Regions from separate parts of the Rhodococcus mengyinensis genome, predicted to be linked through region 2. Evidence: riboswitches for the same ligand, from Rfam matches in the RefSeq annotation. Region 2 holds a riboswitch; each other region holds the start of a gene.

What was found. Region 2 has a riboswitch for glycine ahead of gcvP (aminomethyl-transferring glycine dehydrogenase). Riboswitches for the same ligand answer to the same signal wherever they lie in the genome.
Region 1: it holds a riboswitch for glycine, as region 2 does, so the genes downstream of both, ACNJ7E_RS24330 (DUF5058 family protein) here and gcvP (aminomethyl-transferring glycine dehydrogenase) in region 2, are expected to answer to the same signal.
Region 3: it holds a riboswitch for glycine, as region 2 does, so the genes downstream of both, gcvP (aminomethyl-transferring glycine dehydrogenase) here and gcvP (aminomethyl-transferring glycine dehydrogenase) in region 2, are expected to answer to the same signal.

What each region holds. Positions count from the first base shown of each region.
Region 1 is NZ_JBLWIT010000111.1:47,392-54,778, forward strand. Features, by position in the region: gene lpdA (dihydrolipoyl dehydrogenase) at 1-849, shown strand, start outside; glycine riboswitch at 1,055-1,146, shown strand; glycine riboswitch at 1,150-1,250, shown strand; gene ACNJ7E_RS24330 (DUF5058 family protein) at 1,338-2,066, shown strand; gene ACNJ7E_RS24335 (hypothetical protein) at 2,096-2,833, shown strand; gene ACNJ7E_RS24340 (amidohydrolase) at 2,885-4,108, shown strand; gene ACNJ7E_RS24345 (MFS transporter) at 4,178-5,533, opposite strand; gene ACNJ7E_RS24350 (response regulator) at 5,730-7,387, shown strand, end outside.
Region 2 is NZ_JBLWIT010000028.1:2,008-15,452, reverse strand. Features, by position in the region: gene ACNJ7E_RS03515 (SMP-30/gluconolactonase/LRE family protein) at 1-645, shown strand, start outside; gene ACNJ7E_RS03510 (CDP-alcohol phosphatidyltransferase family protein) at 761-1,384, shown strand; gene ACNJ7E_RS03505 (DUF881 domain-containing protein) at 1,384-2,247, shown strand; gene ACNJ7E_RS03500 (small basic family protein) at 2,280-2,642, shown strand; gene ACNJ7E_RS03495 (DUF881 domain-containing protein) at 2,650-3,396, shown strand; gene gcvH (glycine cleavage system protein GcvH) at 3,439-3,843, shown strand; gene garA (glycogen accumulation regulator GarA) at 4,163-4,663, shown strand; gene ftsR (transcriptional regulator FtsR) at 4,660-5,400, shown strand; gene ACNJ7E_RS03475 (bifunctional nuclease family protein) at 5,543-6,016, shown strand; gene ACNJ7E_RS03470 (MerR family transcriptional regulator) at 6,301-6,921, shown strand; glycine riboswitch at 6,991-7,114, shown strand; gene gcvP (aminomethyl-transferring glycine dehydrogenase) at 7,289-10,141, shown strand; gene ACNJ7E_RS03460 (metallophosphoesterase) at 10,187-11,341, opposite strand; gene ACNJ7E_RS03455 (substrate-binding domain-containing protein) at 11,338-13,068, opposite strand; gene ACNJ7E_RS03450 (malate synthase G) at 13,263-13,445, opposite strand, start outside.
Region 3 is NZ_JBLWIT010000111.1:39,109-47,212, forward strand. Features, by position in the region: gene ACNJ7E_RS24295 (L-serine ammonia-lyase) at 1-518, opposite strand, end outside; gene glyA (serine hydroxymethyltransferase) at 522-1,790, opposite strand; gene gcvH (glycine cleavage system protein GcvH) at 1,787-2,191, opposite strand; gene gcvT (glycine cleavage system aminomethyltransferase GcvT) at 2,229-3,344, opposite strand; gene gcvP (aminomethyl-transferring glycine dehydrogenase) at 3,341-6,220, opposite strand; glycine riboswitch at 6,418-6,509, opposite strand; gene lipA (lipoyl synthase) at 6,795-7,724, shown strand; gene lpdA (dihydrolipoyl dehydrogenase) at 7,759-8,104, shown strand, end outside.

The DNA.
Region 1 (7,387 bases), on a different contig from region 2:
GGCGGCGTCATCGGCGTCGAATTCGCCAGTGTCTGGGCGTCGTTCGGTGCGTCGGTGACGATCGTCGAGGCGATGCCGCGGCTGGTGCCGAACGAGGACGAGACGAGCTCCAAGTACCTCGAGCGGGCATTCCGTCGTCGCAAGATCGTCGCGAAGACAGGTGTGCGGGTGACGGAGGTGACGCAGGACGAGGATGCGGTGTCCGTCACCCTGGACTCCGGCGACGTGCTCGACGCCGACGTCGTGCTGGTCGCAGTGGGGCGCGGACCCAACACCGCGTCCATGGGGTACGAGGAGACCGGAGTGATGCTCGACAAGGGCTTCGTGGTGACCAGTGATCGACTGCGCACCACGGTCCCGAACGTTTTCGCGGTCGGCGACATCGTCCCCGGGCTCCAGCTGGCCCACCGCGGGTTTCAGCAGGGCATCTTCGTGGCGGAGGAAATCGCCGGGCTCCGTCCGGAGGTCATCGACGAGACCGGCATCCCGCGGGTCACCTACTCCCACCCCGAGGTCGCGTCCGTCGGGTTGACCGAGACCGCGGCCCGGGAGAAGTTCGGCGAGACCGTCGAGACCGTCACCTACGACCTCGCCGGCAACGGCAAGAGCCAGATCCTCAAGACGTCGGGGGCGGTCAAACTCGTGGTGGCGCCGACCGGGGTCGTCGTCGGCGTGCACATGGTCGGCGACCGAGTCGGTGAGCTGATCGGTGAGGCGCAGCTGCTCTACAACTTCGAGGTCGACGCCGCGCAGGCGGCGAAGTTCGTGCACGCCCACCCCACGCAGGGCGAGGCGCTCGGTGAGGCACTGATGGCAGTGGCCGGCAAGCCACTCCACGTCCACGGCTGACCCCCATGTGAGTGGCAAAGTGTGCTGGCGCACGCTTTGCCACTCACATGGGGTGTTCGGTATGCGAACGCGCACTGGCGATTTCCGACCAGGAACTGTTGTGAGTTAACACGCCGGAACGGTGAAGTCATGCTTTCGTAATACGTCTGCGGAACAGTACGTCCCGAGTCAGTTCGATTCGGAACCATCTCGATGGTTTCTCCCTATGAGCCTGGCTGGAGAGTTCCGGGACCGAGTCCCGGGCGCCGAAGGAGCAAGTACCCACAAACTCTCAGGCACCAGGACAGTCCGGGTCGGGAACTCTGGAGAGCAGCGTGTCGCCTGTAACGGCACGTTCACCGACGGGGCACGATGACCACTCGCACGAGTGTGTCTCCAAACTCTCAGGTTACGGAACAGAGCGGGTGTCAGCCGAGGTGATCCACCGGATCACCCTCACATCGCTCGAGTGATCGTTTTGCCGGTTGCTCACTCTCCCTGGGAGATCCATGAATGTGACTGCTAGTGGGGCATCCACGGACATCATGGCTGTCGCCAACTCGCCTGTTCTCTGGGTGGCCGTTGCCGGCATCTTCGTCGTCATAGTCGTGCAGTCGGCGATCTACATGACCGCGGTCCGCAAGGTGGCACCCGTCGCGGACATGTCGCCGGAAGACATGAAAGTCTCGTTCCGCTCTGGCGCCGTCTCGGCGATCGGACCGTCTCTGGCGGTCTGCCTCGTGGCGATCGCCCTGCTCGCTCTCTTCGGCACGCCCGCCGTCCTGGCCCGCATCGGCTTGATCGGTTCCGCCGCGTACGACGTGTCCGCGGCCAGCATCGCCGCCGACTCCATGGGCGCGAAACTCGGCGCCGACACGTACACCCAGAACGTCTTCGTCGTCGCATTCTTCGCGATGAGCATCGGCGGCGTGATGTGGATGCTGTCCGCGCTCGTCCTCACTCCGCTGCTGAAGCGGGGTGACGCGAAGATTCGCACGGTGAATCCGGCGTTGATGGCGGTCGTTCCGTCCGCGGCCCTGATCGGCGCGTTCGCGTCGCTGGGCTTCCAGGAACTCACGAAGTCCAGCTATCACATCGTTGCGTTCGCCGCCTCCGCGGCCGCAATGGGGATCTGCCTGTTCGTGGCCCGGACGTTCGGCAAGGGCTGGCTCCGTGAATGGGGGCTGGGTATTTCGATCCTCGTCGCCCTCACCGTCACCTACCTGGTCACCTCCTGATTCACGACACGCACGGAAAGGACTTTTCGATGACTACCGACGAAGCCGTAACGGTGTCCACCGGCGCGCGTGCACTCGCCGAGTTCGACAAGACGACGTCCCGCTGGGGTCGGATCACGATGATCGTGGGGCTGCTCCTGTCGATCGGTGCGCCCCTGTACCTGGTGTTCTCGGGTGAGGTGGACGTCACCGCAGGCCAGTTGTGGACCGCGTTCGCCGCGGTGGCCGGGACATTCTTTATCATCTGGCTGGTCGAACCCCTGACCTATTTCCCCATCCTCGGCCCGGCCGCGATGTACCAGGCGTTCATGATCGGCAACATCGCGAACAAGCTGTTGCCGGCCGCGCTGATCGCGCAGACGAACATCGGAGCCAAACCGGGAACCAAGCGGGCCGAACTGGCTGCGGTCCTGGCGATCTGCGGCGCCGCGATGGTGCACCTCGTGTCCCTGGCCGTGTTCGTGGGGCTGCTCGGCACCTGGCTGATCAGCGTGATTCCCGCCGACATCGTGACCGTCACCCGTTCCTACATCCTTCCCTCGGTCCTGGGGGCGGTCCTCGTGCAGGCGATCGTGTCGATGAAGCAGCCCCGGGCCACAGTGGTCGCGCTGCTGGTGGCCGCGGTCATCACGTTCGTCGTGGTTCCGGCGATGCCGAGCCTCGCGCTGTCGTCCACCGCCATCGCGGTGATCGTGACGGCGGTCCTCGCCTGGTTCCTGCGGAACAAGAACGACCAGAGCCCGGCCGAGCTCGCGACCATCGAGTAAGAACCGATACGCGGAGATATCCCACATTCACCTGATTCGAAAGAAGGCTCCATGACCGACCTGCCGATCGCGCTCACCGACGAGCTGCGGACGAAGATGCACGACCTCTACTACCACCTGCACGCGCACCCGGAACTGTCCATGCAGGAACACAAGACCGCCGAGCTGATCCAGACTTCCCTCGTCGCCCTCGGGATCGACACGTTCGTCTGCGGCGGCACCGGAGTGGTGGGTGTCCTGACCAACGGCGAGGGCCCCACGGTGGCCTTCCGCGCCGATTCCGATGGGCTGCCGATCGCGGAAGACACCGGCGTCGACTACGCCAGCGCCGCCACCGGACACCTCGACGACGGCACCGAGGTGCCAGTGATGCACGGCTGCGGCCACGACACACACGTCGCCACCCTGCTCACCGTCGCCGAACTGCTCGCAGGCGCGCGGGAGGCGTGGGCCGGAACGATCGTGTTCCTCTTCCAGCCCGGCGAGGAAACGGCGGCCGGGGCGAAGGCGATGGTCGAGGACGGCCTGTGGGACCGGGCACCCAAGCCGGAGATCGTCTTCGGGCAGCACGTCGGGCCGATGTTGGCCGGCACCGTGCACGTCACGAGTGGCGACGCGATGGCCATGGCCGATTCGCTGAAGGTCACCGTCTACGGCCAGGGTTCACACGGCTCCCAGCCGCAGGATTCGATCGACCCGATCATCCAGGGCGTCAACATGATCAACCGAATCCAGACCATTGTGTCCCGCGAAGTGCACCCCCTGAAGCCGGCGGTCGTCACGGTTGCGACGTTCCATGCGGGGCTGAAGGAGAACATCATCGCGGACCGGGCCGAGTTCACGATCAACGTGCGCACCCTCGACCCCGAGGTGCGTGAGCAGGTCAATGCCGCGCTGCGCCGCATCATCTACGCCGAGGCCGACGCGTCCGGGGCGCCGAAGCCGCTGATCGAGGAGCTGTACACGTTCCCGCGCAACTACAACGATCCCGACGCCACCGCCGAACTCGTCGCCGAGCTGCAGAAAGTGCTGGGCGAGAACAACGTCACGCCGTCGTCTCCGATGATGGGTTCGGAGGACTTCGGTCTGCTCGCCGAGGTGATCGGTGTGCCGTCGGTGTTCTGGATGTTCGGTGGCCACACCGCGGAGACCCTCGAGAGCGGAAAGCCTGTGCCGGTGAACCACTCACCGTTCTTCGCCCCCGTCGCGGAGCCCACCCTGTCCACCGGCGTCCAGGCGGCGATGACGGCGATCCTGTCGAAGGTCGGGATCTAGGCCCTCCGGGCCCGTGCGCCTTTCTGGTTGTTCCAGCAACCAGAAAGGCGCACGGGTGGCGGAGCCGCCTCAGTGGGTGGTCAGCGGCGCATCCGCGGTGGCGTCCCCGGCGTCCACGCCGGTCTTCTCGAACCGCAGTCGCGACACGGCGAGTCCGGCGAGGACGAAGGACACGGCCACGAGGATGTACAGCTGGGTGGGCGACCAGTCGCGGTCGAGGAGGGCGCCCGCGACGATCGGGGACGCGATGGCGCCGACGCGGCCGATGCCGATGCCCCAGCCGACGCCGGTCGCCCGGACGGCGGGCGAGTAGACCGACGGCGTGATCGCGTACAGCCCGGCGATGCAGCCGTTGGCGAAGACGCCGATCAGGGCGCCGAGCCCGAACGCGATGACGATGGACGCGGTGGCGGGAACGAAGACGACGAGCAGTACGCCCGCGATCGCCATGTAGGCGATGAGCACACGCTTCAGGGCGAAACGTGCGGACAGCGCCCCGAGCAGGGTGGCGCCGAAGATGCCGCCGAGGTTGAGGAGCACTCCGCCGGTGACGCCCTGGTTCGCGGACATGCCCGCCTCGACCAGCAGTTTCGGGGTCCAGCTGGTGACGAAGTAGAAGCCGAACATCGCCATGAAGAACGCGAACCACACCAGGAGTGTGCTGCGCCGGCGCTGCGGTGACAGCAGGACGCGCATCGCGAATCCGGCGTCGGCGGTGGCGGCGGCACGCGGTGCGGGCAGCTCGTCGAGTCGCGGCTGACCGACCCGCTGGGCGAAGGCATTGATCCGGTCGAGGGCGTTGGCCGGTCGCCGGACGAGCAGGAAGTCGATTGATTCGGGGAGCCGGGCGTAGACGACGGGGATGATGGCCGCCGTGCACAGTCCGCCGAACAGGAACACCGAGCGCCAGCCGAGCGAGTTCTGCAGGACGACGGCGATGATTCCGCCGAGGGTGGCGCCGACGGCGTAGCCGGTGGAGTTGAGACTCACCGCGAGCCCGCGCCAGCGGTTCGACGCGTACTCACTGGCGATGACGTTGCTGCTGGCGAGGATTCCGCCGATGCCGACGCCGGTGAGGGCGCGGAGCAGGCCGAGTTGCATCGCGTTCTGGCTGACCGCCGACAGCAGCATGCCCGTCGACGCGAGTGCCAGGCACAGCAGGATCATGGCGCGGCGGCCGATGGTGTCAGCCCACGGCGCCAGGAACAGCGATCCCGCGGCCATGCCGAACAGTCCGGCGCTGAGCAGGAGGCCGACGACCGAGCCGGACAGATCCCACTCCTGCGATACCGACTGGGCGGTGAACGCCATGACGAGGACGTCGAAGCCGTCGAGCACGTTGAGTAGACCGCAGATGGCGATGGCGCCCCATTGGTAGCGCGTCATCGGGCTGTTGTCGATGCGTTCGCGTAGGTCGAATTGCATGCGCGGGACCTGTTCTTCCTCGGAGGTGGGCTGTGATGTGGCTCACGACTCACCTACCGTGGCGGACGGGTCACTCGTTTCCAACTTCGCTTCCGAATGTCGGAATACAGAAGTGGCGGTTGCACGCGGTACTGGGCCATGATTTCTCTGTTGACAACTGGAAGGGTCCGGGCGACCGGCGGTGGGCGAAAGGTCCATGGATGTGACTGGCTCGGGTTTCGGTAATTCCTGGTCGGCGGAGCGGTTGTTCGCCGGGCCGGGCGAGACACGGGAGCGGCTACGCCGCACCGATTGGGCGGCCACGCCGCTGGGCCCGGTCGAGACCTGGTCTGTCGAGTTGCGGGCGGCGGTACGCACGGTGCTGCCCTCCGAGGTCCCGATGTTGCTCTGGTGGGGTCCTGAGCTCGTGCAGATCTTCAACGACCCGTACACCCGGGTCCTCGGCGCCAAGTATCCCGCCGCGATCGGCGAACCCGGGGCGCAGTGCTGGGCGGAGATCTGGGACGAGGTGGGACCGCTCGCCGAGCAGGTGATGTCGGGCGGCGCGGCGACCTACACGGAGAATCAGCCGCTGTACCTGCTGCGGCACGGGTACCTCGAGGAGACGTACTGGACGTTCTCCTACAGTCCGGTGCAGGACGAGGACGGGAACGTCGCCGGCATCTTCGTGGCGACGACCGACGTGACCGCGACCGTGCTCGGGGAGCGGCGACTGGAGACGCTGCGGCAACTGGGCACGGTATCCACCGCGGGCGGCGACGATCCGCTCGTCGACGCCTGCCGTGCGGTCGTGCGGGTACTCGGCGACAGCGGACAAGACGTTCCGCTGGCCGCGATCTACCTCCGCCGGGAGGTCGCCGGCGGCTCGGGCGACGACGCCGCCGACGACCTCGTGCTCGTCGGTGCCGTCGGAGTGGACGACGACGGCGAGTTCAGGCCCGCCCGGATCCCGGCGACCGACGTCACCAGCCACCGTGTCCGGGTGCCGGGCGAGTTCGAGTCCGCCGGGTCGAAGGCGGTGACGGAGGTGCGGCTGTGTCCGTTGATCGTGACGGGTCACGCGGAGCCGGTGGGTGTGCTCGTGCTCGGGATCAGTCCGTATCGCGCGTTCGACGACGCGTATCGGGGCTTCGCCGAGTTGGTGACGGCGAAGGTGTCGACGCTGATCTCGGACGCTCTGGCCTACGAGTTCGAACGGGACCGCGCGGCTGCGCTGGCGGAACTGGACGCGGCGAAGACGCGGTTCTTCCAGAACGTCAGTCACGAGTTCCGTACCCCGTTGACCTTGCTGCTGGGCCCCCTCGAGACTCTGCGAGAGCGGACCGGGGACGAGTCGCCCGCAGATCAGCGTGACGCGATCGCGGCCGCCCACCGGGCAGCGGTCCGGCTACAGCAGCTCGTCGACGACCTTCTCGATCTGTCCAAGGCGGAAGCCGGCCAGCTGCTGCCCCGCCCGGAGCCGACCGATGTCGGCCGGTTGACCGCCGAATGCGTGAGCATGTTCGATTCCGCCGCCGTGCAGGCCGGACTCGCGCTCCGGGCCGACATCGACGAAGGCGCCGGTCCGGTCGAAGTGGACCGCGAGATGTGGGTGAAGATCGTGCTGAACCTCGTGTCGAACGCGGTCAAGTACACCCGGTCCGGATCCGTATCCGTGGCGCTCCGCCAGGATGCCGGCCGGCTGGTGCTGAGCGTGACCGACACGGGTGTGGGCATTCCCGCCGAAGAACGGGAACGCGTATTCGACAGGTTCTATCGCGTCGAGGCCGGCGGATCAGGCGGCGTCGGCATCGGGCTTTCCCTGGTGGCCGATTTCGCCGCTGCACTCGGTGGTTCCGTCGATCTCGACAGCGC
Region 2 (13,445 bases):
TCGGCGGTCGGCCGGGACGGCATCGTGTACTTCACCGACTCCTCGGCGCACTTCACGATCGCCGACCACCGCTACGACCTTCTCGAGCACCGCGGGACCGGCCGTCTGCTGCGTCTGGACCCGCGGACGGGGGAGACCGACCTCCTCGCCGAGGGACTGCAGTTCGCCAACGGTGTGGGACTGGCCTCGGACGAATCGTTCGTCCTCGTCGCCGAGACCGGCTCGTACCAGATCTCCCGCGTCGACCTGACCGGCCCGTCGCAGGGTGCGGCGTCGGTGTGGGCCGCGAATCTGCCCGGCATACCGGACAACATGACGTCCCAGACACGGGACGGCCTGTTCTGGGTGGCGCTCTACAGCCCGCGGATGCGCTTGCTCGACCTGCTCGCGCCCTATCCCACGCTGCGCATCGTCGCGGCGAATCTGCCGGAGGCCGTGCAGCCGAATCCCGAGCACGCCGGCTGGGTGATCGCCCTCGATCACCGCGGCGAGATCATGCACAGCCTGCGCGGAGGCAAGGGCAGCTATTCCCCCGTCACAGGTGTGCGGGAGCACGACGGGTGGCTGTACCTGGGAAGTCTGACCGCGGACGCCGTCGCGCGCGTCCCGGCCCCACCGCGACCGGACGTTGCGCGGGGCGAGTGACACGGCCGGACGGACGGGACGATCGACTGAACACCATCCCGGTTGTGGAAGAGTGGCGAGAGCGGTGCGACGAGCGCCCGAAAACAGGTCCGCACTCGACGCTGGGGAGATTTTGGTGAATTCGGTGGACCGGGACACTGTGCGGTCGGACCGGATCGTGACCGTCCCGAACCTCCTGAGCGTGGTTCGACTCCTCGGCGTGCCGCTGTTCGTGTACCTGCTGCTCGTCACCCACTCCGACGGGTGGGCACTCGCGATCCTCATGATCAGCGGCTTCACCGACTGGCTCGACGGCAAGCTGGCGCGGATCCTCGACCAGTCGTCGAAGCTGGGTGCGCTGCTCGACCCCTTCGTCGATCGCCTCTACGTCGTCACGACGCTGGTGACGTTCGTCCTGCGCGGGTTCATCCCGTGGTGGGTCGCGGCGATCCTGATCGGCCGCGACGCCGTTCTCGCGCTGACGCTGATCATCTACCGACGGCGCGGGCTGCCACCCCCCGACGTGATGTACCTCGGCAAGGGTGCCACCTTCCTGCTGATGTTCGCGCTGCCGATGACCCTCGCGGCGCACGGTGACTGGAGCATCGCGACCGTGGCGCAGCCGCTCGGCGCGGCGCTCCTGATCTGGGGCACGGTGCTCTACGTGTGGACCGGGCTGCTCTACACCGTGAACGCGCTGACCGTCGCGCGCACCGTTCCCGTGCGAGGACCGGGCGGCGACGAACACGAGGTCCAGTGATGAAACGGACAGATTCCGGAATCCGCAGGAATCCGGTGCCGTCCCTGCTGCAGTCCCTGATGAACGATCATCTGGACCCCGGGTACGAGGGTGCGGCCGAGGATCGTGAACAGGGACATTCACGGCAGACACGGGTCGGTCAGCAGGTGTGGATCGCGATCGGCGCGCTGCTCGTCGGGCTCGTGCTGTCGGTCGCCTACCGCCAGGCCACCGAACGCATCCCCGGCACCGAGCAGGTGCGGTCCGAACTCCTGAGCAAGGTGCAGGACGCAGAGGATCGGGCGGGCGCCCTCGCCGCCACCCGGGACACGCTGTCGACACAGACCGACGACGCGCGCGCCACCGCGCTGGCCGGCGACGCCCGAGGCGCGGCACTGCTCGACGAGCTTCGCGGCCTCGAGGGGGATGCCGGAGTCGAGGCCGTGCACGGTCCCGGGCTGACCGTGACGTTGACGGACCCCGCAGCCAAGCCCAACCTCTCCGACTCGTCCCAGCGCAGCGTCGGGGGGAAGGCCGTGGTGCTCGACCGCGACCTCCAGTCGGTCGTCAATTCGCTGTGGGCGAGCGGCGCCGAGGCCATCGCGGTCGGCGACGTGCGGATCGGCCCGTCGGTGACGATCCGCCAGGCGGGTGGCGCGATGCTCGTGGACAACCAGCCGGTGTTCTCGCCGTACGTGGTCTCCGCGATCGGCCCGCAGGGACCGATGCAGACCGGATTCGTGGTGAGCGACGCCTATCTGCGGATGTCCAGCGTGGCGCAGCTGTACGGCATCGGCTTCGCGGTGGCGGAGGCCGACGATCTCCACTTGCCCGCCGCCCCGGCGCGGGAAGTGCGGGCAGCCCGGGAAGTGGGAACACGATGACAACGGCGGAGTCGAATGGAGGAGTCACACGAATGAAGGCAGCACTGAAGGGCGGATCCGCGATCTACGGGGTGCTCGCCCTGATCGTGGGCATCGTGCTGGGCGTGGTGTTCAGCCCGCAAGTGCCCGACGCCGTGCAGCCCTACCTGCCCATCGCCGTCGTCGCCGCGCTCGACGCGGTGTTCGGCGGACTGCGCGCGTACCTCGACGAGATCTTCGACTCGAAGGTGTTCGTCGTCTCGTTCGTGTTCAACGTCCTGGTGGCCGCCCTGATCGTGTGGCTCGGTGACCAACTCGGTGTCGGAACCCAGCTGTCCACCGCGATCGTCGTCGTGCTGGGCATCCGCATCTTCGGCAACGCGGCCGCGCTCCGGCGACGTCTGTTCGGGGCGTGATCGCGGCGTGAGCGGACACGAGGGCAGACACGAACTGCACGGGAACGAACCGGCGACGTCGCAGCGATCGCACGTCGTCTTCGCGCTGCTGGCCGCGCTCCTGCTCGGTGGGCTGGGAATCGCGATCGTCACGCAGGTGAAGAACACCGGGTCCGGTGACACCCTCGACTCGGCGAGCCCGGCCGATCTCCTGGTCGTCCTGGACACGCTGAACCAGCGGGAGGCGGCCCTGCGGCAGGAGATCGCATCGCTGGAACAGACCTTGGCAACGTTGCAACAGAGCGGCAGTTCCGGAGCGGCGCTCGACGAGGCGCAGGCCCGGTTGACGGCGCTGTCGATCCAGGTCGGCAGCGCACCGGCCACCGGTCCCGGGGTGACGATGCGCATCACCGACCCCAACAAGGGAGTCGGCTCCGAGGTCCTGCTCGACCTCGTGCAGGAATTGCGTGCCGCCGGTGCCGAAGCCGTCCAGATCCAGGGTGCGGACGGCCCGCCCATCCGGATCGGCGTCGACTCCTGGGTGTCCGGTTCGGCCGGCGGCGTGTCGGTGGACGGCCGGAAGGTGAACGCCCCCTACGGCGTGGTCGCCATCGGTGATCCGCCGACTCTGGCGGCGGCCCTGAACATTCGCGGCGGGGTGGTCGACACGGTCGCGCGCAGCGGCGGACAGCTGACGATCGAACAATCGCAGCAGGTCACGATCGCCGCCTTGCGGGAGGCGAAACCTCGCCAATACGCTCAGCCCGGAAATTGATCTTCGCATCCGCCCGCGGATTGCCATCGAAAGGAAGCCACTGTGAGTGAGCTCGAAATCCCCGCCGATCGTCGGTACACCGCCGAACACGAGTGGGTCGAGCGGACGGGGCCCACGACGGTACGCGTCGGCATCACCGATTTCGCGCAGTCCCAGCTCGGCGACGTCGTCTTCGTCCAGCTTCCGGCGGTCGACGAGGCCGTGACGGCGGGCGAATCGTTCGGCGAGGTGGAATCCACCAAGAGCGTCTCCGACATCTTCGCCCCGCTGACGGCGAAAGTCGTTGCCGCCAATGCCGATCTGGACGGCAACCCGGAACTCGTGAACTCCGCGCCCTACGGGCAGGGGTGGCTGGTGGACCTCGGTGTCGACGACGAGGCGACCCTCGACGCGGCACTGGCCGAAATGCTGGACGCCGCCGGCTATGCAGAGATCACGGCAGGATAATTTCCCGAGAACACGCGAGGCGGTAATCGGATGGTTTCGGAAGGTGCCGACAGCCCGGAAACCGGGTTGCCGGAAAAATCCGCTGTCGGAATACCGGTTCGTAATGTGCTGGCGGCCTGTCTCACTACACGCACCGGCGTGCGCAGGGTACGGTCGATGTTGAACGCATGTGCCGTGTCGGGGCGCAGGTCCGTAGTTTGAATGTGATCGTGGGAGTTTGCACAGAAGTTAATGTGCACGGGAACCGAATTATGTAGTACCGAGTGGCATTGCGTAGTCCAGCGAATCTTGCTGGATGATCGAACTAGGAGGAGAAACGGTGAGCGAGAACGGCAACGACGCGGTCTATGGGGAGACGCCGGCGGAAACCACGTCGGTCTTCCGCGCGGACTTTCTCAATGAGCTCGACAACTCCTCGGCAACCCAGGCTCCGGAAGCTCCGGTGTCGGGTGTGGAGGGACTGCCCGCAGGCTCTGCTCTGCTCGTCGTCAAGCGTGGACCGAACGCAGGGTCGCGCTTCCTGCTCGACCAGCCGACGACGTCCGCGGGACGGCATCCCGACAGCGACATCTTCCTCGACGACGTGACCGTCAGCCGTCGTCATGCGGAGTTCCGTCAGGAGGACGACGAGTTCCAGGTGGTCGACGTCGGCAGCCTCAACGGCACCTACGTCAACCGGGAGCCGGTCGACTCGGCTGTCCTGGCGAACGGTGACGAGGTCCAGATCGGCAAGTTCCGACTGGTCTTCCTGACCGGACCCCGGACCGCTGCCGGTGGCTCGCAGATCGGTGAGACGTCAGCTGGTGCGGGTAGCCAATGACCGCGGTGCGGCAGCAGCAGGCGCAATCGGGGATGTCGATCGGCTCCGTGCTGGATCGACTCCGCCCCGATTTTCCTGATGTGACGATCTCGAAGATCCGATTCCTCGAAGCCGAGGGTCTCATCAGCCCCCAGCGCACTCCCTCGGGGTATCGGCGATTCTCGATCGCCGACTGTGAACGACTGCGCTACGTCCTCACTGCGCAGCGCGATCAGTATCTGCCGCTGAAGGTCATCAAGGAGCAGCTCGAGGCCATCGACAGAGGTGTGGCCACGGTCGGCGCAGGCGATTCTTCGCCGCGCCGGCCGCGCGCGCTCACGGTGGCCCCGGGCGAGGTGTCCCCGGAGGAGTTCCTCACCGACCGCGAGGTGCGGATCAGCCGCGACGATCTGATCGCCCGGGCAGGGATCGACGAGAAGTTCCTCGGCGAACTGACCCGCGGAGGCCTGGTCGTTCCCGGGCCGGCGGGATTCTTCGACGAGGACGCGGTGACACTGGCGCGCACCGCGAGGGCGATGTCCGAGTTCGGACTCGAGGTGCGGCACCTGAGGGCGTTCAAGCTGGCGGCCGACCGCGAGGCCGGGCTGGTCGCGCAGATCGCCGGGCCTGTCGCCAAGGGCCGCGACGCCGGCGCCCGTGATCGCGCCGAGGAGATGGTGCGCGAACTGGCCGCCCTGTCTCTGACGTTGCACACCTGCCTGGTGAAGTCGGCAGTCCGGGGTGCGCTCGATCGGTGAGGTGAACTCGCCGACCGTCCCCACTTCCCAACGACGCTGCGCTCGAACGGCTGTACGGTCGAAGAGCAGACACGAATCGAATAGAATCCTGGTACGGCATTGTGTGCCGCGGACGGACCATTGCAGGGTGGAGGCAGACGCGATGAGCGAAATGCACGTGATCGGAGTTCGTGTCGAGCAACCCCAAAGTCAACCTGTTCTGCTGTTGCGTGAAACCGACGGCGAGCGGTACCTGCCCATCTGGATCGGCCAGACCGAGGCCACCGCGATCGCACTCGAACAGCAGGGCGTCGAGCCTGCGCGTCCGCTGACCCACGATCTCATCAAGAACCTGATCGAAGCCTTCGGTCGCACCCTGAAGGAAGTTCGCATCGTGGACCTGCGCGAGGGCACGTTCTATGCCGACCTCGTGTTCGACCAGAACACCCGCGTCTCGGCCCGCCCGTCCGACTCCATCGCCATCGCACTGCGAATCGGGGTGCCGATCTTCGCCGAGGAAGCGGTACTCACGGAGGCCGGTCTGGTTATGCCCGACGAGCGCGAGGACGAGGTCGAGAAGTTCAAAGAATTCCTCGAGTCCGTGTCGCCGGACGATTTCAAGGCAACCGACGGCTAGTTTGCGCCGTCGGAAAAGCCTCGGGCGCGGAGTAACGGTTGAGGTTCCTCCGGCGCGTTGCGTTGACCCCGTCTCTTCGGAGTCATAGCGTTCAGTGCAGTGATTTTCTGCCCTGCAGATTGTATCGGGCGTACGCTGAGTAGGTTCAGGGTACGGACTTGCTCGATGTCACTGGTGGCGCTTGCGCCGCTCGATGTGCTGTGGCTGTGCCGCGGGCACTGGCGACGCGCGTCACAGGCGCACTGATCGTCGGGTTCAGTGCAACATGCGAGAGGGAGTAGTCAGTGGGAGATCGGCCGCAGGAGAATGCGCTGAATCTTGCGCCCGGCGACAACGTTGCCGAGTCCGAATTCAGCTCCGAGGAGATCCAACCGGGCCTCTTCCCGGACGATTCCGTGCCCGACGACCTCGTCGGATACCGCGTCCCCATCGCCTGCCAGATCGCGGGAATCACCTACCGCCAGCTCGATTACTGGGCTCGCACGTCGCTCGTCGTGCCGTCCATTCGTGGCGCAGCAGGTTCGGGCAGCCAACGGCTGTACTCGTTCAAAGACATCCTCGTCCTCAAGATCGTCAAGCGTCTGCTCGACACCGGAATATCCTTGCAGAACATCCGAGTGGCCGTCGACCACCTCCGTAAGCGCGGAGTGCGGGACTTGGCCAAGATCACACTTTTCTCGGACGGGACCACGGTCTACGAGTGCACGTCCCCCGAAGAGGTCGTCGATCTGCTCCAGGGCGGGCAGGGTGTCTTCGGTATCGCGGTGAGCGGTGCGATGCGCGAACTGACCGGCACCATCGCCGATTTCCCGGCCGAGCGCGCCGATGGCGGCGAGAGCGAACAGAGCCCCGAGGACGAACTGGCGTCGCGACGCAAGAACCGCGCGAGCCGCAAGACGGGCTAGCCCGCATCCATCGGAGCGCGGCGCTGCCTGCGCCGCCATCTGCAGCCGTGACATAGACTGGCGGTGCGTCGACGCCGTGCGGGAGAGTTCCGGGCACCGCAAGCACAGAAACATCGTGTGTGCGGGAGTTCGGGCGCCGAAGGAGCAACACCTCCCCGTCAATCTCTCAGGCAGACAGGACCGTGCGGGCTCCGACGTCTCTGGAAAGCGGTGGGAGCACCCACCCGCCCACGGGGAAAGGGCCGTCTTCACACCCGAACGACGGTACCGAATCTCTCAGGCGCTCGATTCGAGCAGGCGACAGAGGGGGAGGGACGTTCCGCTACGCGGGGCGTGTCCTGATCCTCCGAACTGCTTGGGAGTTGTCGTGATCGACGCTGGAAGCCGTACATTCGCCGATCGTCATGTCGGCCCGAACGCTGCGGAACTCGCGCACATTCTCGAACTGGTCGGAGCCGATTCGCTCGACGACCTCGCGTCGAAGGCCGTCCCCGCCGTCATCCTGGACGGGGTGACGGGCGGCATCGCCGACGGCCTCGACGCGCTGCCTGCACCGGTGTCCGAGCACGAAGCGCTCGCCGAACTGTCCGCACTCGCCGCGCAGAACACCGTGGCGACGTCCATGATCGGTCTCGGCTACTACGACACCCTCACCCCGCCGGTGCTGATCCGGAACATCATCGAGAACCCGGCCTGGTACACGGCCTACACGCCGTACCAGCCCGAGATCAGCCAGGGTCGCCTCGAAGCGCTCCTCAACTTCCAGACGATGGTCGCCGACCTGACCGGCATGGAGGTCGCCAACTCGTCGATGCTCGACGAAGCCACCGCCGCCGCCGAGGCGATGACGCTGCTGCGCCGGGCGAGCAAGAGCAAGTCCCCGCGGTTCGTCGTCGACGCCGACCTGTTCCCGCAGACGCTGGCCGTCGTCGAGACCCGGGCCGAGCCGCTCGGCATCGAGATCGTGGTGGCCGACCTGTCCGCCGGCCTTCCGGACGGTGACTTCTTCGGCGTCCTCGCGCAGATGCCCGGCGGGTCCGGCCGCATCGTCGACTACACCGACGTGATCGCCGCCGCCCACGAGCGCGGCGCACTGGTCGCGGTCGGGGCGGATCTGCTGGCACTCACGCTCCTCACCCCGCCCGGCGAGATCGGCGCCGACGCCTGTTTCGGCACCACCCAGCGGTTCGGTGTCCCCATGGGCTTCGGTGGCCCGCACGCCGGTTACCTCGCCGTGCACACCAAGCATGCACGTCAGCTCCCCGGCCGTCTGGTGGGCGTCTCCGTCGACGCCGACGGTGACAAGGCGTACCGGCTGGCGCTGCAGACCCGCGAGCAGCACATTCGCCGCGAGAAGGCGACGTCGAATATCTGCACCGCTCAGGTGCTGCTGGCGATTCTGGCGGCCATGTACGCCAGCTACCACGGCGCCGAGGGACTGAAGGCGATCGCCCTGCGCGTGGCGAACACGGCGCACTCCCTGGCCGCCGCGCTCCGCAGGACCGGGGCCGTCGTCGTCCACGAGCACTTCTTCGACACGATCCTCGTTCGAGTCGCCGGCCGAGCCGCGGACGTGGTGGCGACGGCGAAGGACGCCGGCATCAACCTGCGGTTCGTCGACGCCGATCACGTCGCCATCGCCTGTGACGAGGCCACCACCGCCGACGACGTCGCCCAGGTGCTGGCGGCGTTCGGCGGCGAAGGCGCCGTGACCGAGGAAGCGGGCACGTCCGTCCCCGACGCGCAGCTCCGCGGATCCGACTACTTGCAGCACGAGGCCTTCACCCGGTATCGCACCGAGACGGCGATGCTGCGCTACCTGCGGGCGTTGTCCGACAAGGACATCGCACTCGACCGCAGCATGATCCCCCTCGGTTCGTGCACGATGAAGCTCAATGCCACCGCCGAGATGGAAGCGATCACCTGGCCCGCGTTCGCCGGACTGCACCCGTTCGCGCCGACCGGGGACACACCGGGAATCCTCCGCATCATCAAGGACCTCGAGAACTGGCTCGTGGCCGTCACCGGCTACGACGCGGTCAGCCTGCAGCCGAATGCCGGTAGCCAGGGCGAGTACGCGGGGCTGCTCGCGATCCGTAACTACCACCTCAGCCGCGGAGACGACCACCGCGACACCTGCCTCATCCCGTCGAGCGCCCACGGCACCAACGCCGCATCCGCGGTCATGGCCGGGATGCGCGTCGAGGTCGTCGCCTGCCGCCCGAACGGTGACGTGGATCTGGACGACCTGCGGGCGAAGATCGCCGACCATGCCGAGCGCCTCGCGGCGATCATGATCACCTACCCGTCCACACACGGTGTGTACGAGCACGAGATCGCCGACATCTGCGCCGCCGTCCACGACGCCGGCGGCCAGGTGTACGTCGACGGCGCCAACCTCAACGCCCTGGTCGGCCTGGCCCGTCCCGGCCGGTTCGGCGGCGACGTGAGCCACCTCAACCTGCACAAGACGTTCTGCATCCCGCACGGTGGCGGTGGCCCCGGCGTCGGTCCGATCGGTGTGCGGTCCCACCTCACGCCGTTCCTGCCCGGACATCCGCTCGCACCGGAACTCGGCACAGCCGGACCGATCTCCGCGGCCCCCTACGGCAGTGCGTCGATCCTCCCGATCACGTGGGCGTACATCCGGATGATGGGCGCCGTCGGGCTGCGCCGCGCAAGCCTGACCGCCATCGCCTCGGCCAACTACATCGCGCGCCGCCTGGACGAGTACTTCCCGGTCCTCTACACCGGCGAGGGCGGAATGGTGGCACACGAGTGCATCCTCGACCTCCGGCCGATCACCAAGGACACCGGTGTGACCGTGGACGACGTCGCAAAGCGCCTCGCCGACTACGGTTTCCACGCACCGACGATGAGCTTCCCGGTGGCGGGCACCCTGATGGTGGAGCCCACCGAGAGCGAGAACCTCGAAGAGATCGACGCCTTCTGCGAGGCGATGATCGCGATCCGCGCCGAGATCGACCGCGTGGGCGCGGGGGAGTGGCCGGTGGACGACAACCCGCTGCGCGGTGCCCCGCACACGTCCGGTTGCCTGGTCGCGGAGTGGAACCACCCCTACACCCGTGAGACGGCGGTCTTCCCCCGAGGCAAGGCACGGCCGAAGGTGTGGCCGGCGGTGCGGCGCATCGACGGTGCACACGGCGACCGCAATCTCGTGTGCTCCTGCCCGCCGATCTCCGCATTCGAAGACGCCTGACACAGCCGATGCCCGTCCCGCTCACGCGGGGCGGGCATCGCTCGCTCAGTCCTCGCGCACCAGCTCGAGGATCGTGATCTCCGGTGGGGCGCCCACCCGCACGGGCGGACCCCACGTGCCCACACCGCGGGTCGTGTAGAGGACGGTGTTCCCGATGCGGTCCAGTCCCGTCACCGACGGCTGCTGCAGCGGCACCAGATAACGCAGCGGCCACATCTGCCCGCCGTGCGTGTGCCCCGACAGTTGCAGGTCGACACCGAGGTCGGACGCTTCCAGTGCCTGCCGCGGTTCGTGCGCGAGCAGCACGACGAACGTCGACGGGTCGCGTCCGGCGAGCGCGGCCGGAAGATCGGGTTCGTACGGGGCCGGCGAGGAATAGTCGTGGATGCCCGCGACGTCGAGGGTGGCGCCGCCCCGGGTGATCGTCGCGCGCTCGTTGCGCAGCGTCCGGATGCCCAGCCGGTCCCACACATCCAGCCAGCGACCACCGTCGTCGGCGTAGAACTCGTGATTGCCGCTGACACCGAACACCCCGAGCGGGGCCTCGAGGTCGCCGAGCGGTTGCAGATCGGGCGACACCTTGGCGACGGTCCCGTCGACCAGATCGCCCGCGATCGCGACGAGATCCGGCTGCTGCGCGTTCACCAGGTCGACGACCCGCCGGGTGAAATCCACTCCCCGCGCCGGGCCGACGTGAAGGTCGGACACGAGCGCCACACGCACACCGTCGAACTCGGCGGGCAGACGCTTCAGCGGCACCCGAACCCGCACGATCCGCGGCCGCGCGGCCTCCGACACCCCGTAGCCGGCGGCGCCGACGGCACCCACCACCACGACGGCGGTGGCGATACGCAGGCTTCGCCGCCGCGACAGATCGACCTGTTCGTCGTTCCCGGTGCCGCGCAGGCGGCCGAACAGCCGCGTCAGCAACGACACCAACGCGACCAGGAGAAGCCCGAGCACCAGATAGAACATAGCGCCGAGCCACACCCAGCCCACCCATCCCGGGGGACGCGCCCATCTCGGATCGAAGGCTTCGCCGCTGCCGACGCCGATGACCGCGAGAACCCACAGGACCACGAGGGTCACGTCGACGACCACCGACCAGGGCCGGCCCAGCCCGGTGGCCCGCACGAGTCGCCGATGGAGCCACCATGTGACGAGTGCGAGGAAGACCGCGAAGACCAGGAGCCTCGTCACGACAGCAACTTGCTGATCGCGGTCGGCAGTGCCGCTCCGTCCGAGGACGCGACCTTCTCCAGCGACCCGCCGGTGCGATCGGCCAACGCCTGCAACGTGTTGAGGTCGGAGTTCTCGCCGATCGTCACCACGTCGATGCGCACCGGCTTCGACGTGCTCGAGGCCGCAGCGATGGCGGACAGCAGATCCGCGCGGGCAACGGAGTCGTCGTTGGCCCCGTCGGTGACGAGCAGCACCGAGTTGGTGCGGCCCGGCGTGTATCCGTCCACCGCGCTCTTGTAGGCCGCTTCGAGCGACGTGTACGTCGAAGACCCGGTGGCGGGTGTCGCCTTGGCGAGCCGGGCGTCGAGTGCCTGCCTGCGGGTGCCCTCCGTGAAACCGCCCGCCGAGAGGGGACCGGTCGCGACCACGGTCGTGTACGGCCGCGACCCGTCGAGCGTCGTGCTGTACTCCCACAGCCCGAGGTTCGACGAGTCCGGAGAACGGTCGACGTGGGCTGTGAGCGCTGCCGTCGTGTTCGCGAGGCGCGTCGCCGTCCCCTCGCGCTCTCCCATCGAGCTGGAAACGTCGAGCAGGACGGTGGAGGTGCGGGGGGTGATCGGATTCCGGATCACCTGCATCAGCTCGGCCGCAGCGGCCGCATCCGCGGGAACGAGGGTGGATTCGAAACCGGGAAAGGCCAGCGCGGTGTCGTCGGGCCGGGCGAGTCCCTCGACGCGGAACCCGGCGTCGGCCAGGACCTGTGCCTGTTCGGGTCGACGGACGAACTCCGCGAACTGCGCGGCGGCGCGGCTCTGTGTCTCGTCGACGGACGGGCCTGCCAGAACGGCCGCGGGGTGATCTGCCACGGGTGTCGGGCCTTTCGGCATCGATGTGGTGATGTCGGCTCCGGGTGCGTCGCGCAGGGCCTGGTAGACCTGCTGTTCGGTGGCCGCGACCGCGTGGATGCCGGAGGTGGCGGGATCGCCCTGCTCGGCCAGCGCGGTGAGCGCCTCCCGCGTCGTCGCGGGCTTCGTCCCCGACGACGCCTCGTAGCCGAGCGCCAGACCGGTGAGTGCCGACGTGACGGGAGCAGAACGAGCCTGCCCCTCCGTCACCGGACCGGTGGGGCTTCCCGCGACCGCGGCTGCAACCGCTTCGACTGCCATCTCCGTGCTCTCGGCGCCGGGGCCGACGGGGAGCGCCATCCCCAGGCTGCCCCAGCCCGGCAGGCCGAGAGTCGCGAGGGAATCGCGGCCGGTCTGCAGCGACGGCAAGTCCTTCCAGTCGATCGCCGGCGTGCCCGGCGCGTTCGCGAACGCCGTCCGGACCGCGAGCACGACGGGGCTCGTCGCCACGGGACGCGCTTCACCGCTGATGACGCCGGTCGCCGACACCTGCTTGACGGAATGCGAGCTCGACGGAATCCACAGAGCGGGGCGAGGCCCGAGCGCCGCTGCGTCCCACGGGCCGTCCGGCCCCGCGGACAAGCCGTCGCGGACGGTGTCGGACGCGACGGCAGTGACCGTCACCGACACGCACTGATCGCGGATCACCGGGGCAGTCTCCGTGAAACGGTCGGCGAGAGTCTGGAGCTGGGGTGCGATGTCGGGATCCGCCGCGACCGCGAGCACGGATTCGCCTTCCACGCAGGCGCCCGCGGCAGCCACGCCCTGATCGGTGATCCGGTCACGCAACTGGAACCAGCCCACGACACCTGCCGCGATCACGACGACGAGACCGAGCACGATCAAAGGCCCCCTGCTGATACCCCTGGCGCGCGATTCGCCGCGATGCTGCCCCACGTGCTTTCCAGCCCCTGTCCGACGAGTTCGACGTTGACCCTCGCAGTGTAGTGATGCGCAGGATCAACCCGACCTGACACGTGAGTGGCAAAGCGTGCGCGAGCACGCTTCGCCACTCACGTGGGGGGGGCGACCGGTCAGGCGTTGGCTGCTTTGTATTCGCGGCGGCGGCGGTGCAGGATCGGTTCGGTGTAGCCCGACGGCTGCTTGGTGCCGTCGAGGATGAGTTCCTTCGCGGCCTGGAAGGCGATGTTGGTGTCGAAGTCGGGGGCCAGGGGCCGGTAGGTGGGGTCGTTCTGGTTCTGCCGGTCCACGACCGG
Region 3 (8,104 bases), on a different contig from region 2:
GACCCGAACGACAGCGAATTCGCGCCCGCGGCGACGGGCAGCTCCGGTTCGGCGCCGGTGACGACGAATCCGCCGCCGATCGAGAAGTACGTCTGCGCGTGCAGTTCACGGCCGGTCACGCCGGTGGCGGTGAGGGTCATGCCGTTGGGGTGAAAATCCAGGACCGTCAACGGGTGCAGCACCATCTCGTCTTCGGCGAGCGGGATGTCGACCGTCCCGCCGAGACGGATCCGCCGACTCGCCCGCACCTCGTCGAGTCGCGTCTCCATCTCCTCCGTGGCGATGGTCTCCGGCCGATACCCCTCGAGACCGAGGAGGATCGCCGACATGGTGCCGTGGCCGGCGCCGGTGGCCGCGAGCGATCCGTACAGATCGACACGGACACCGGCGACGTCCCCGAGAAGGCCGAGTGTGTCGAGGTCGTCGACGAACGTGCCCGCTGCCCGCATCGGCCCGACCGTATGCGAACTCGAGGGTCCGATACCGACCGAGAACAGGTCGAACACACTGATCGTCACGAGTTACAAGCCCGGGTAGAGCGGGTACTTGTCCGCGAGCACCCGGACCTGGGCGGCCAACCCGGACGTGTCCGCGTCGGCGGGCGCGAGCAGTGCCTGGGCGATCAGGTCGGCGACCGTCACGAAGTCGTCCCGGCCGAAGCCGCGGGCGGCGAGTGCCGGGGTGCCGATGCGCAGACCGGACGTCACCATCGGCGGCCGCGGATCGAACGGGACGGCGTTGCGGTTGACGGTGATTCCGATCGCGTCGAGGCGGTCCTCGGCCTGCTGCCCGTCGATAGCGGCATCCCGCAGGTCGACCAGGACGAGGTGCACGTCCGTGCCGCCGGTGAGGACGCTGATTCCGGCTTCCTTGACGTCGGGTCGGCTGAGCCGTTCGGCGAGGACCTTCGCACCGTCGAGGCAGCGTTCCTGACGCTCCGCGAAGTCGGGTTCGGCCGCCATCTTGAATGCCGTTGCCTTGCCTGCGATCACGTGTTCCAGTGGGCCGCCCTGCTGGCCGGGGAACACTGCGGAGTTGATCTTCTTCGCGATGGCGGCGTCGTTGGTCAGGATGATGCCGCCGCGGGGTCCGCCGAGGGTCTTGTGCGTCGTCGACGTGACGACGTGTGCGTGCGGGACGGGGGACGGGTGGAATCCGGTGGCGACCAGACCCGCGAAGTGGGCCATGTCGACCATCAGGTACGCGCCGACCTCGTCGGCGATTTCCCGGAAGCGGGCGAAGTCCAGGTGCCGGGGGTAGGCGGACCAGCCGGCGATGATCAGTTGCGGCCGGTGCTCGCGTGCCGCCTTCGCCACCTCGTCCATGTCGATGCGGTAGTCCTGTTCGGACACCCCGTAGGCGGCGACGTTGTAGAGCTTGCCGGAGAAGTTGAGGCGCATGCCGTGCGTGAGGTGGCCGCCGTCGGCGAGGGACAGTCCGAGGATCGTGTCGCCCGGTTTGATCAGCGCGTGCATCACCGACGCGTTCGCGGTGGCGCCGGAATGCGGTTGCACGTTGGCGTATTCGGCGGCGAACAGCGCCTTGACGCGGTCGATGGCGAGCTGCTCGATCGTGTCGACGTGCTCGCAGCCGCCGTAGTAGCGCCTGCCCGGGTACCCCTCGGCGTACTTGTTGGTCAGCACGGACCCCTGCGCCTGCATCACCGAAAGCGGTGCGTGGTTCTCCGACGCGATCATCTCGAGGCCGGTGCGCTGGCGCCCCAGCTCCTTGCCGATCAGTGCGGCGACGTCCGGGTCGAAATCCGCGAGGTCGCGGTTCAGGACGCTCATGCCTGCACCCCGTTCTTCTCGGCATACTCGGCCGCAGTGAGGAGCTCGCCGGCGGCGGACGGCTGGACGGCGAACAGCCAGCCCTCGCCGTACGGGTCGGAGGTGACCAGTCCCGGGTCGTCGACGGCGGCGGTGTTGATCAGGGTGACCCGGCCGCTCACCGGCGGATACAGCTCGGACACGGTCTTGGTCGACTCGACCTCGCCGCACGATTCGCCGGCGACGATGGTCGCACCGACCTCCGGCAGGTCGACGAAGACGAGCTCGCCGAGCGAGTTGACGGCGACCGAGGTGATGCCGACGCGGACCGGCTCGTCGGGGAGCGTGGCGCCCGGCTCCATCAGGACCCACTCGTGATCGTCGGTGTAGCTGCGGTCGTCAGGGAAGGCGTGCGAAGACATGTGTGACCCTTTCGGGGCTGAAGTGGGTGGGAACGGCTCAGGAGCGGCGGTAGAACGGCGACGGCGTGACCACGAACGGTTCCTTCTTGCCGCGGATGTCCACGGTGAGTTCGGTGCCGGGTTCGCGGAACGCGACGTCCACGAAGGCGAGCGCGATCGGATGCCCGAGCGTCGGGGACAACGCCCCGGACGTGATGGTGCCGACCGCCGATCCGCCGGACGCGTCCAACACGGTGTACTCGGCGCGGGCGGCCCGGCGCCCGCTTCCGGCGAGGCCGACGAGCACCCGCTGCGGGGCCTGATCCGACAACCTCTGCAGGGCATCGCGGCCGACGAATTCCTTGTTCAGCCGGACCACCTTGCCGAGCCCGGCCTCGTACGGATTCGTGCCGAGGTTCAGTTCGTGGCCGTACAGCGCCATTCCGGCCTCGAGGCGGAGGGTGTCGCGGCAGGCGAGGCCGGCGGGGACGCCGCCGCGGGTCGTGGTGGCGTCGAGCAATGCGCGCCACAACTGTACGGACAGCTCGTTCGGCACGTACAGCTCGAAGCCGTCCTCCCCGGTGTACCCAGTACGGGCGAGGAGGACGTCGATGCCGGCGACCACCGCGCGCGCGACCGCGTAGTACTTCAACTCCGCCACAGTGTCGACCTGCTCGGCGGGAACGAGGGACTGCACGATGCCCTGCGCGGCCGGTCCCTGCACCGCGATCAGTGCGGTCTCCGCGGACTGATCGTCGACGTTCGCGGAGAAACCCTCGACGCGTGCCGCCAGTTCGCGGTGCACCGTCGGCGCGTTGGCCGCATTGGCCACCACGAGGAAATGCTCGTTGGCGAGACGGTAGACGACCAGATCGTCGATGACTCCGCCGTCCGCATTGCACAGGAGGGAGTACTTGGCCCTGCCGACGCCGATCTTCGAGAGTTCGCCGGCCAGAGCATAATCCAGGACCGCTCCGGATTCGGGTCCGGTGACCGCGATCTCGCCCATGTGCGAGAGGTCGAACAGTCCGGCGGTCTTGCGGACGGCGTGGTGCTCGGCGAGTTCGCTGTCGTACTTCAGCGGCATCTGCCAGCCCGCGAAGTCGGTGAAATGGGCTCCCAGCGCGCCGTGCTCGCCGAGCAGCGGGGACGCGGGCGTCGTGGTGAGGGTCATGCGAAGGCCTCCTCGGGGGTCTCGGCGATGGCCGAAGTGTCGATGTCGGTGGTGTTCTCGAAGGCCTCGGGCGCCGGGCACGAGCAGACGAGGTTGCGGTCGCCGTGGACGCCGTCGATGCGACGCACCGGGGGCCAGTACTTGGCGGCGCGAAGCGACGCGACGGGGTAGGCGGCGAGGTGGCGGGGGTAGGGCAGGTCCCATTCGTCCGCAGTCACCTGTTCGGCGGTGTGCGGGGCCTGACGCAGCGGGCTGCGCTCGAGCGGCCACACACCGTCACCGACCAGGTCGATCTCGCGGCGGATCGAAATCATCGCCTCGATGAAGCGGTCGAGTTCGGCCAGATCCTCGGACTCGGTCGGTTCCACCATCAGCGTGCCGTTGACGGGGAACGACAGGGTGGGCGCGTGGAAGCCGTAGTCGATCAATCGCTTCGCGACATCCTCGGCGGTGACGCCGGTCGCCTTGGTGACCGGGCGCAGGTCGAGGATGCACTCGTGCGCAACCAGACCGGACGGGCCCGTGTACAGGACCGGGAACTGCTGATCCAGTGACCTGGCGACGTAATTGGCGGCGAGCACCGCGGTTTCGGTGGCGCTCGTCAGCCCGTCGGGTCCCATGAGTGCGATGTACGCCCAGGTGATGGGCAGGATGCCGGCCGATCCGTAATTGGCGGCCGACACCGGGGTGCCGAGGTCATCGCCGCCCAGCGGATTACCGGGCAGGAACGGCGCCAGATGCTCGCGCACCGCGACAGGCCCGACACCGGGACCGCCGCCGCCATGCGGGATGCAGAACGTCTTGTGCAGGTTCAGGTGTGACACGTCGCCGCCGAACTTACCTGGCTGTGCGAGGCCGACCAGCGCATTGAGGTTCGCGCCGTCGACATACACCTGCCCGCCGGCCTCGTGCACTAGATCGCAGACCGTCCGCACGTCGCTCTCGTACACGCCGTGCGTGGACGGGTAGGTCAACATGATCGCGGCCACCGTGCCCTCGTGCGCCGCGATCTTCGCGCGCAGGTCGCCCACGTCGATGTTGCCGTTCTCCGCGGTCGCGACGACGACGACCTTCATGCCCGCGAGAACCGCGGACGCCGCGTTGGTGCCGTGCGCGGACTGGGGGATGAGGCAGACGTTGCGTCCGAAGTCGCCGCGGGATTCGTGATAGCCGTGGATCGCGAGCAGGCCGGCCAGCTCGCCCTGGGATCCGGCGTTAGGCTGCAACGACACCCGGTCGTAGCCGGTGATCTCGCCGAGCCAGCGTTCCAGGTCGGCGACGAGCTCGAGGTAGCCGGCCGTCTGCGCGACCGGGGCGTACGGGTGGATGGACGCGAAGCCGGGCCAGCTGATCGGTTCCATCTCGACAGCGGAGTTGAGTTTCATCGTGCACGATCCGAGCGGGATCATGGTGCGGTCGAGCGCGAGGTCCTTGTCCGACAGTGTGCGCAGGAAGCGGAGCATCGCGGTTTCCGAGCGGTGATCGTGGAACACGGCGTGCTGCAGGTAGTTCGACGTCCTGGCGAGTGCCGACGGCAGTTCGGCCGCCGCGACGGTCGTCGGCTGCGCACCGAACACGGCGACCACCCGCCGGACGATGTCGTCGGTGGTGCACTCGTCGCAGGCGATCGCAACGTGATCGGCGTCGACGAGGCGGAGGTTGATGCCGTCCCGATCGGCCGACTCCACGATCGCCCCGGCACCCGCCGGGACCCGCACGAGAACCGTGTCGAAGAAGCTGTCGTGGACGATTGTGTGACCGGCGGCGCGCAGGCTTCCGGCGATGGTCGTCGCGTGGGCGCGCACCCTATTTGCGATGGCGCGCAGCCCTTCCGGACCGTGGTAGGCGGCGTACATTGCGGCGACGTTCGCGAGCAGCGCCTGCGCCGTGCAGATGTTGCTGGTCGCCTTGTCACGCCGGATGTGCTGTTCGCGGGTCTGCAGAGCCAGCCGGTAGGCCGTCTTCCCGTCGACGTCGACGGACACTCCGACGAGACGGCCGGGCAGCATGCGCTCGAGCCCGCCGCGCACGGCCATGTAGCCGGCGTGCGGTCCGCCGAAGAACAGGGGCACACCGAAACGCTGCGCCGACCCGACGGCGATGTCGGCACCCTGCTCGCCGGGCGGCGTCAGGATCGTCAGCGACAGCAGGTCCGCCGCGACCGTGGTCAGCGCGCCGCGCGCCTTCGCCGCGGCGATCATCGGAGCGAGGTCGCGCACCGTGCCGCTCACACCGGGCGCCTGGAAGACCACCCCGAACATGTCACCGTCGGGCAGTTCCCCGGACAGTTCCGCGACCACCACCTCGATGCCCACCGCCTTCGCTCGTCCCCGGACGACGGCCAGCGTCTGCGGCAGGCAGTCCGCGTCGAGGACGACGCGGTTGGTGGCGGACTTCGACTTGTTCGCCCGCCGCATCAGCAGCACCGCCTCCATCACGGCGGTCGCCTCGTCGAGCAGCGACGCGCCGGCCAGGGGAAGGGCGGTGAGATCCTCGATGACGGTCTGGAACGTCAGCAGCGCCTCCAGCCGGCCCTGGGAGATCTCCGGCTGATACGGGGTGTAGGCGGTGTACCAGGCGGGGGACTCGAGCATGTTCCGCCGCAACACCGCGGGCGTGATGGTGTCGGAGTACCCGAGGCCGATCATCTGGACGCGGATCTCGTTGCGCTCCGACAGTGCCCGCAGGTCGGCGAGCACCTGCTGCTCGGACCGCGCCGCGGGCAGATTCAAGGGCTGTGAGCTGCGGATCTGGTCCGGCACCGCGCTGTCGATCAGGTTCGCGAGACTGTCGTAACCGAGGGCGTCGAGCATCCGCCGCGACGCGGAGGCGTCAGGACCGATGTGGCGGGACGGAAAGTCGCTGGTGAGGGGCACGCCGTGGGTGGCGGTGCGGGGTTCTGCTGGCACGAGGTGACTCCGGTTTCGTTGAGTCCGGACCGCACCGGACATCGACAAGGGGGCACCTCCCCGCTCTGTCCTGAAACCTGAGAGTTTGGGCGCACCGCAACTACGGCGTGCTCTTCACCTTCGGTAAGTTCCGGCTTTACGGCCGATACTTTCTCCAGAGTTGCCTCTGCGCTGCGGTACTGGGGCCTGAGAGATTCCCGGGGAGGAAGTTGCTCCTACGGCGCCTCCGAAACGGAGGTTCTCCCGCTGCGCGTCAACGGCGTCTTCAGTTGTGATTGGCCAAACAGTACACAGACGCCGCGGGTTTGTCTCCTCGGACCGACGGTCTTGCCAAAAGTCCTCGTCGTTTGGCATCCTCGATGCATCTTCGCTCCGACGTGACCGCACACGCCGGACGATGAGAGCCCAGATGCCCGCAGCCGCAACGGTTGTCGAAGTGTGCTCGCTCTCCCCAATCGCCTGGCCCCGGTTCCGCGCTGTCCACCGCGCGGGTCCGACGACGCATACCGACCGGTTTCGACCGGCCCTAGGAGTTCCCCACATGACTGCACAGCCTGACGGCCGCCGACTGCTCCGCCTCGAAGTCCGCAACGCTCAGACCCCGGTCGAACGCAAACCGTCGTGGATGAAGGTGCAGATGCGGACAGGCCCCGAATACCGGGACCTCGCCGCCCTCGTCGAACGCGAGAACCTGCACACCGTGTGCCAGGAAGCGGTATGTCCCAACATCTTCGAATGCTGGGAGGACCGAGAGGCGACCTTCCTCATCGGCGGAAGCCAGTGCACCCGGCGGTGCGACTTCTGCCAGATCGACACCGGCCGGCCCGCCGCACTCGACCGGGGCGAACCCAGGAGGGTCGCGGAGTCGGTGCAGACCATGGGCCTTCGGTACGCCACCGTCACCGGGGTCGCCCGCGACGATCTGCCGGACGGCGGCGCCTGGCTGTACGCGGAGACGGTCCGGCAGATTCACGAACTGTGCCCGGGCACCGGCGTCGAACTGCTGATCCCCGATTTCAACGCCGATGCCGCGCAACTACGCGAGGTGTTCGACACCCGCCCGGAAGTACTCGCGCACAATGTGGAGACTGTTCCCCGGATATTCCGTCGTATCCGCCCTGCCTTCACGTACGAGCGGTCCCTCGAGGTGATCACACGGGCTCGGGAGGACGGCCTGATCACCAAGTCGAACCTGATCCTCGGGATGGGGGAGACCACGGACGAGGTGATTCAGGCCCTCCGGGACCTGCACGCGGCCGGCTGCCAGTTGATCACGATCACGCAGTATCTGCGGCCGTCGGCCCGGCACCATCCGGTGGCACGGTGGGCGACGCCGGACGAGTTCGTCATGCTCGACGGGATCGCCCGCGAGATCGGCTTCCTCGGCGTCCTATCCGGTCCGCTCGTGCGCTCCTCCTATCGGGCCGGCCGCCTCCACGCGGAGGCCGTCGCCGCAACCGCAGTTCACTGAACCCCACCCTCTTCCGTTCCAGCAAGGAGTTCCCATGTCCCACCGATCTGCAGATGTCGTCATCCTCGGCGGCGGTTCCGGCGGCTACGCGGCCGCCATCCGCTCGGCCGAACTGGGCCGTTCGGTCATCCTCGTCGAGGAGAACGAACTGGGCGGCACCTGCCTGCATCAGGGGTGCATTCCGACGAAGGCGCTGCTGCACTCCGCCGAGGTCGCGGACAGTGCCCGCACCGCCTCGCAGTTCGGTATCGACGTCACGTTCGACGGTGTCGACCTCGAGAAGGTCCTGAGCTACCAGAACACCATCGTCACCCGACTGCACAAGGGACTGCAGGGCCTCGTCGACTCGTACGGCATCACCGTCGTCAACGGCCGCGGCC